3 regions of the Pseudomonas sp. NY8896 genome follow, and region 1 is predicted to be linked to each of the others. Evidence: riboswitches for the same ligand, from Rfam matches in the RefSeq annotation. Region 1 holds a riboswitch; each other region holds the start of a gene.
What was found. Region 1 has a riboswitch for cobalamin ahead of cobO (cob(I)yrinic acid a,c-diamide adenosyltransferase). Riboswitches for the same ligand answer to the same signal wherever they lie in the genome.

Region 1 (2,255 bases):
GGCGCGCTTCATCGCCTTGCCCATGGCCCAGCCGCGAATACCCTTGCCATCTTCGGGCTTTGGGGGCGCGTTGGTTTCGGCTACCAGCACATCGCCGTTGGGCAGCAAGTAGAGCCAGCGTGGGTGGTCGAGGCCGCTGGCGAAAGCGGTGACCTGAGTGCCTGGTGCTGCGGTGGGCTTGCCGCCCTTTGGCCAGCCGACTGCGGGGGCGATGTTCACGGTGGGGATCAATGTCGTGACGGGGGCAGGCAACTCGGGTGTTGGCCCGCTGCCCTCGCTTACGTTCAACAGGGCCGTTTCGCCGCAGCCTGCCAGGCTGGCGGCGACTAACCAAGGCAACAGGCGGTTCATGGGCAGCGTCCTCTGAAGCAGGCCTATGGGATTGAGAGGGCGCGCAGGGTTCCGTCCCTTGGTCTTGCTCTTGCTTCGGCTTTTGCTTCAAAGCGCGCGATAGTCCAGGCGACGCAGATTGCGACTTCAGCGTTCAGCCTCCTGAAGTCGCGAAGATCAAGATAAAGATCAAGAGCATAAATAGCTGCAACACCCGCTTCGATTGACGCTCCCGGTGCAACCCTCTAACCTTCGCGCGTGTTTCAGGTGCCCTGCCAGCTTCGACTGGGCAGGGTGAAACTGGGAAGCCGGTGGGCGCCTGCATGGCGCGAATCCGGCGCTGCCCCCGCAACGGTAAGTGAGCAGAAGGCCGCGCAAGGCCACTGGATGCCAGCATCCGGGAAGGCGCGCAGGCCAGGGCCTAACGCCCACTCACAAGCCCGGAGACCGGCCTGTTACTGCCAACGGCATCACGGAGGGTGATGCGCGGTGCACCGTGGCGCCCTGCCATGGCCCCTGCGCGTTCTCCGTTTGCCTGCCTATTACCTGCCGCCGCGCGTTGCCGTGGTGCCAGCCAGCGGAGAACCCCATGAGCGAATCCACCGAACGCGACGAACGCCACCTGGCGCGCATGCAGCGCAAGAAGGCGGTCATCGACGAACGCATCGCCAATTCCCCCAACGAATGCGGCCTGCTGCTGGTGCTGACCGGCAACGGCAAAGGCAAGAGCAGCTCGGCCTTCGGCATGCTCGCACGCGCCCTGGGCCATGGCATGCAGTGCGGTGTGGTGCAGTTCATCAAAGGCCGCAACAGCACCGGCGAAGAACTGTTCTTCCGCCGCTTCCCCGAGCAAGTGCGCTACCACGTCATGGGCGAAGGCTTTACCTGGGAAACCCAGGACCGCCAGCGCGACATTGCTGCCGCTGAAGCCGCCTGGGCGGTGTCGCGCCAGTTGCTGCAAGACCCAAGTGTGCAGTTCGTGGTACTGGATGAGCTCAACATCGCCCTCAAGCATGGCTATCTCGACCTGGACCAGGTGCTGTCCGACATTCAGGCCCGCCCGCCGATGCAGCATGTGATCGTCACTGGCCGTGCGGCCAAGGATGAAATGATCGAACTGGCCGACACCGTGACCGAGATGGGCATGCTCAAGCACGCTTTCCAGGCCGGTATCCGCGCACAGAAGGGCGTCGAGCTGTGAGTCGATCGCGCCACTGCCCCGCCGTGCTGATCGCGGCACCAGCCTCTGGCCAGGGCAAGACCACTGTCACTGCTGCTCTGGCACGCTTGCACCGTAACCTCGGGCGTAAGGTGCGGGTGTTCAAGTGCGGGCCCGACTTTCTGGACCCGATGATTCTCGAGCGGGCCAGTGGCGCGCCGGTGTACCAGCTGGACCTGTGGATGATCGGTGCAGATGAAAGCCGTCGCCTGTTGTGGGACGCTGCCGGCGAGGCCGACCTGATCCTGATCGAAGGGGTGATGGGGCTGTTCGACGGCACCCCGTCCAGCGCCGACCTGGCCCGCCATTTCGGCGTACCGGTGCTGGCGGTGATCGACGGCACGGCCATGGCTCAGACATTCGGCGCCCTGGCTCTGGGCCTGGCGCGCTATCAGGCCGACCTGCCGTTCGCCGGCGTGCTGGCCAACCGGGTGGGCAGCCTGCGCCATGCGCAACTGCTGGAAGGCAGCCTGACCCAAGGGTTGCGCTGGTATGGCGGCTTGTCCCGCGAGCGTGGCATCGAGCTGCCTAGCCGCCACCTGGGGCTGGTGCAGGCCAGCGAGCTGAATGATCTGGAGGCCCGCCTGGATGCTGCTGCCGAGGCGCTGGGCGCCAGTTGCGACGCGGCTTTGCCGCCGCCGGTAACCTTTGCCGAGCCCGAACCGCAGGCCTGCTCTACCTCGTTGGCAGGTGTACGCATTGGTGT
Region 2 (2,255 bases), 940 kb from region 1:
GCAGGGTAACAGGCGCATCATCACTGGGCTGCTTTACCGCTGGCGAAGGCTGTGGCTAGCGTCTGCACGCCGCGGAACAGGCGGATGCCGGCTTGCATGGCGTCGGCGTCAAGAATGATGATGCGATCGTACTTCACCGCATCCATGTTGCGGGTTACCGGGTCGCTGCGCAGGAATTCGAGCTTTTTCTGGTAGTCGTCGGCGGGGAAGCGGCGGCGGTCCATGCGGGCGATGATCAGCCAGGTGGGGTTGGCCTTGGCCAGGGTTTCCCAGCCTACGGTCGGCCATTCTTCGCTGGACTCGACCACGTTGCGCACACCCAGGGTGCGCAGCATGAAGTCGGCGACGCCCTGGCGGCCGGCCACATAAGGGTCGATGTCGAGGTCGGCGCTGGAGAACCAGAACAATGCCGAGGTGGCCGACAGGTCCTTGCCGGCCAGTTGCGCCTTGGCACTGTCCAGGCGGCCTTTGAGCTCGGCATTCAGAGCATTGCCGCGGTCCTGCACATCGAAGATCTCGGCCAGCTGGCTGATGCTCTTGTAGATGCTGCTGACCTGGAACGCCTGCAGACGGGTGCCGTCGGCGCCGACCAGGTTGTCCTTGCCTTCGCAGTCCGACGGCAGCAGGTAGGTGGGGATCTTCAGTTCATCGAACTGTTCGCGGGTGCCGACCACGCCCTGGGCACCGACCATCCATTCGAACTGCACCGCCACCAATTGCGGGCGCTTGCCGACCACGGCTTCGAAGCTGGGGTCGTTGTCGGCCAGGCGCGGCACCTTGGCGTTCACTGCCTGGTACTCGGGCAGCACGTTGTTGAACCACAGCGAGGTGCCCGCCAGTTTGTCGCCCAGCCCCAGTGCATAGAGCATCTCGGTACCGGCCTGGCCGATGGTGACGGCGCGCTGTGGCGCCTGGGCGAACGTCTGCGGCTTGCCGCAGTTGTCGAGCGTCAGCGGGTAGTGGGTGGCCGCGGCCTGGGCCAGGCCGGTAAGGCCTAGGCCGGCGAGCAGGGTGGCGAAACGGGGCAGCATGCTGGGCGATCTCCTATCGGACAGTTCGGGTGAGGAACGCGCGGACAGGCATCGCCGAGCCCCTGCCGGTGGCAGGGGCAACACTGATGGCCAATCCCGGACACCCCGCCGGTTGGTGAATGTAGGCCGGCAGGTCTCCTGACTGGTGCGTCATGGCCCGGCTCCGGCCTTCCCGGGCGGTCTGGCCCAGTGGCATCGATGGAGCAGGCTCGGCACCTACAGTTGCGGGGGCAGTTCCGTTTGGCCCGTATTGGCGGGCCTGGGATTCCCTATTAGTTCCGTGGTGGAAACCGGCGGCCCGCATGGTAGACCATCGCGCCGCCGGGTGAAAACGCTTTTCAGAAGTACTTCAGCCAGGCGATGTCGCGGCGCCGCTGCTTCAGTTGGGCGAACCCGCGTACTGGCAGGTACAGCGAAGCCGCCAACAGCACCGCGCTCAGCCACACCGCTGCAATGCTCTCGAAGCCGAAGTAGTCGCCCTGGTTGAGGCCCAACAGCGCCACGCTGGCCAGGTACAGCAGCTTCAGCACATACAGGTGCAGCAGGTAGAAGAACATCGGGGCCGCACCGAACACCGCCAGGGCACTGATCCAGCGCGCCTGGCCGGCCCGCTCGAAGGCGCGCAGCAACACAAGGCCGCAGCCCAGGGTCAGGGCCAGGAACAGTAGCGACGGTGGGTATTTGGTGATGTTGAAGAAGCTCATCAACGTTTGCGTGAAGGTGGGGTAACCGCTCCACGGCGCCTCACCATAGCCGTTGAACATGCGCAGCAGGACAAAGCCCAGGAGTGCGAGCAACCCGGCCGTCAGCAGGCGTTGCTGGCGTTGTCCGGCCTCGCTGCCGCGCGCGAACCAGGGGCCCAGGCCATAACCCAGGGCAATGACGCCGATCCACGGCAGCACCGGATACGACGTGCGCAGGCGCAGGTTTTCCGACCATTCAAGCCAGCCGCGGTCGTGCAGGATTGCCCAGGGCACGTGCAGGGCTGACCCCACGCCAAAGTGCAGGCCGTCGAGCAGGTTGTGGCCGGCGACGATGATGGCGCCCAGGGTGAGCAGTGCGGCGCGTGGCAGCCACACCAGCAGGGACAAGGCGATCATGCTGACGCCGATGGCCCAGATCACTTGCAGATAGATCACGCTGGGCGGCAACTGGAAGGTCCAGGCGAAGTTGACCAGGGTGAACTCCAGCACCACCAGGAACAGCCCGCGCTTGAACAGGAAT
Region 3 (2,255 bases), 1.5 Mb from region 1:
ATTCTGGCCAGCTATGTGGCCGCCCTCACCGAGCGCATCGGCCTGCTGGTAGCCCACCGCCCTGGCTTCCAGGCCCCGACCTTCGCCGCCCGCCAGTTCGCCACCCTTGACCAGCTGAGCCGTGGCCGTGCCTCGATCAACGTCATTACCGGCGGCGACAGCGGCGACCTGCAGCGCGATGGCGACTTCCTGGACAAGGATGCCCGTTATGCGCGCACCGACGAATACCTGCAGGTACTGCGTGACACCTGGACTCGCCATGAACCGTTCGACCACCAGGGCACACATTACCGCGTCGAAGACAACCTGACCCTGGTCAAGCCAGTGCAGCATTTGCCGATCTATTTCTCTGGCGCCTCTGATGCGGCCGTCGAAGTGGCCGCCAAATACGCCGATGTGTACATGATGTGGGGCGAACCGCTGGAACAGGTACGCGAACGCATCGCCAAAGTGCGCAAGGCCGCCGCCCGCTACGGACGCGAAAAGCATATTCGCTTCAGCCTGTCGTTGCGGCCGATTCTGGGCGCTACCGAGGCCGAGGCCTGGGGCCGTGCCGAGCGCATTCTGGCCGACGCCCAGGCGCGGATCGGCATCCACCAGGGCAACCGCCGCGAGAAGAACTTCGGCAAGAGCAATGCCGGCTCTGAGCGTCTGGTGCAGCTGGCCAGCCAGCGCAAAGTGCATGACACCCGGCTGTGGACCGAGATTGCCGCGCTGGGTGGCGGTGCCGGTAACTCTACGTCGCTGGTGGGGACTGCAGAGCAGGTGGCAGAGGCCGCATTGGCTTACTACGAGCTTGGGGTGAGCACTTTCCTGTTCCGCGGTTTTGACCAATTGCGTGATGCGGTCGAGTACGGGCAGGACCTGATCCCGCGCATTCGCGCGCTGGTGGCCCAGCGTGAGTCTGGCCGCGATATTCGAACTGCGTAGATTTCTACGGTACGGCTGCAGGGATAGCGCCGTCCGGCAGGAACCCGCGCAAGCCTGAAATGGGTGGAAGGCAGATGCACCCACAGATTGACGCCAAGCCCGCCCCATGCTCTCCTTATGCCTCACGTTCAGGTGCCCCCATAGGGGGTGAAACGGGAAACCGGTGCGTCGCAGGCCCTCCAGCAGGGCCGGACAATGCCGGTGCTGCCCCCGCAACGGTAAGCGAGTGAAGCGTCTGTACCACTGTGCCTCGTAGTACGGCATGGGAAGGTGACGTGTTCCAGGAGCCCTGCTCTTCCTCGCAAGCCCGGAGACCGGCCTGGCGTTCATGAACACCCCGCGGTGGGCGGGCGCTGTTGCATTCCCCTGGGCGACCCCGCCCGGGGCTGCCGCGCTCGCCCGTTGCTCACTAAAAAGCAGAGGAACGCGTCATGCCCGTCACCAGCGCCAAGCAGCACAGCCTTGCCACACCCGTCACCCTCAGCCAGCGCGTAGTCATCGCCGTCGGCGCCAGCCTGTTGGGCCTGTGCCTGGTGTACTTCGCCGGCTTCTCGCACATCGAGGCCGTGCACAACGCCGCCCACGACACCCGCCACAGCGCCGCCTTCCCCTGCCACTGAGTACGCCTGATGATCACGCGCATTGCCCGTACTGCGGGTTTCAGCGGGTTGCTTGCGGCCCTGTTGCTGACCTTGCTGCAAAGCTTTTGGGTCGCCCCGCTGATTCTCGAAGCGGAAACCTACGAGTCCTCGGCCCCGGCCGCACAACACGAACATGGCGGCAATGAGGGCGCTCATGAACACAGCGCCGAAGCCTGGTCACCAGAAGACGGCTGGCAGCGCGTGCTGTCCACCACCGGTGGCAACCTGGTGGTGGCGGTGGGCTTTGCCCTGATCCTCGCCGCACTGTATGGCCTGCGCGAGCCGAAGCGCGTCAGCACTGGCGCCTTGTGGGGCCTGGCCGGTTTCGCCGTGTTCTGTCTGGCCCCAACGTTGGGGTTGCCACCGGAACTGCCCGGCACTGCTGCCGCCGACCTGGGGCAACGCCAGGCCTGGTGGATTGGCACGGCCAGCGCCACCGCCCTTGGCCTGGCCTTGCTGGTGTTCGCCCGCCACTGGCTGCTGAAGGCGCTGGGCGCCGTGCTGCTGGTTATCCCCCATGTGATCGGTGCGCCACAGCCTGAAGTCCATGAAAGCCTGGCCCCCGAAGCACTGGAGACGCAGTTCAAGATGGCCTCCTGGCTGACCAACGCTGCCTTCTGGGTGGCGTTGGGCCTGCTCAGTGCGTGGCTGTTCCGCCGCTCCAGCGAGGCCTGATGCCGGCTT

Region 2: another riboswitch for cobalamin. It lies ahead of Q9451_RS19920 (ABC transporter substrate-binding protein); the one in region 1 lies ahead of cobO (cob(I)yrinic acid a,c-diamide adenosyltransferase).
Region 3: another riboswitch for cobalamin. It lies ahead of Q9451_RS17490 (CbtB domain-containing protein); the one in region 1 lies ahead of cobO (cob(I)yrinic acid a,c-diamide adenosyltransferase).

What each region holds. Positions count from the first base shown of each region.
Region 1 is NZ_CP132350.1:5,390,347-5,392,601, reverse strand. It holds gene Q9451_RS24280 (sorbosone dehydrogenase family protein) at 1-351, opposite strand, end outside; cobalamin riboswitch at 579-801, shown strand; gene cobO (cob(I)yrinic acid a,c-diamide adenosyltransferase) at 920-1,531, shown strand; gene Q9451_RS24270 (cobyrinate a,c-diamide synthase) at 1,528-2,255, shown strand, end outside.
Region 2 is NZ_CP132350.1:4,448,728-4,450,982, reverse strand. It holds gene Q9451_RS19925 (iron ABC transporter permease) at 1-21, opposite strand, end outside; gene Q9451_RS19920 (ABC transporter substrate-binding protein) at 21-1,031, opposite strand; cobalamin riboswitch at 1,142-1,341, opposite strand; gene Q9451_RS19915 (DUF1624 domain-containing protein) at 1,370-2,255, opposite strand, start outside.
Region 3 is NZ_CP132350.1:3,903,255-3,905,509, forward strand. It holds gene Q9451_RS17485 (LLM class flavin-dependent oxidoreductase) at 1-930, shown strand, start outside; cobalamin riboswitch at 1,044-1,268, shown strand; gene Q9451_RS17490 (CbtB domain-containing protein) at 1,362-1,550, shown strand; gene Q9451_RS17495 (CbtA family protein) at 1,560-2,246, shown strand; gene Q9451_RS17500 (cobalamin biosynthesis protein) at 2,246-2,255, shown strand, end outside.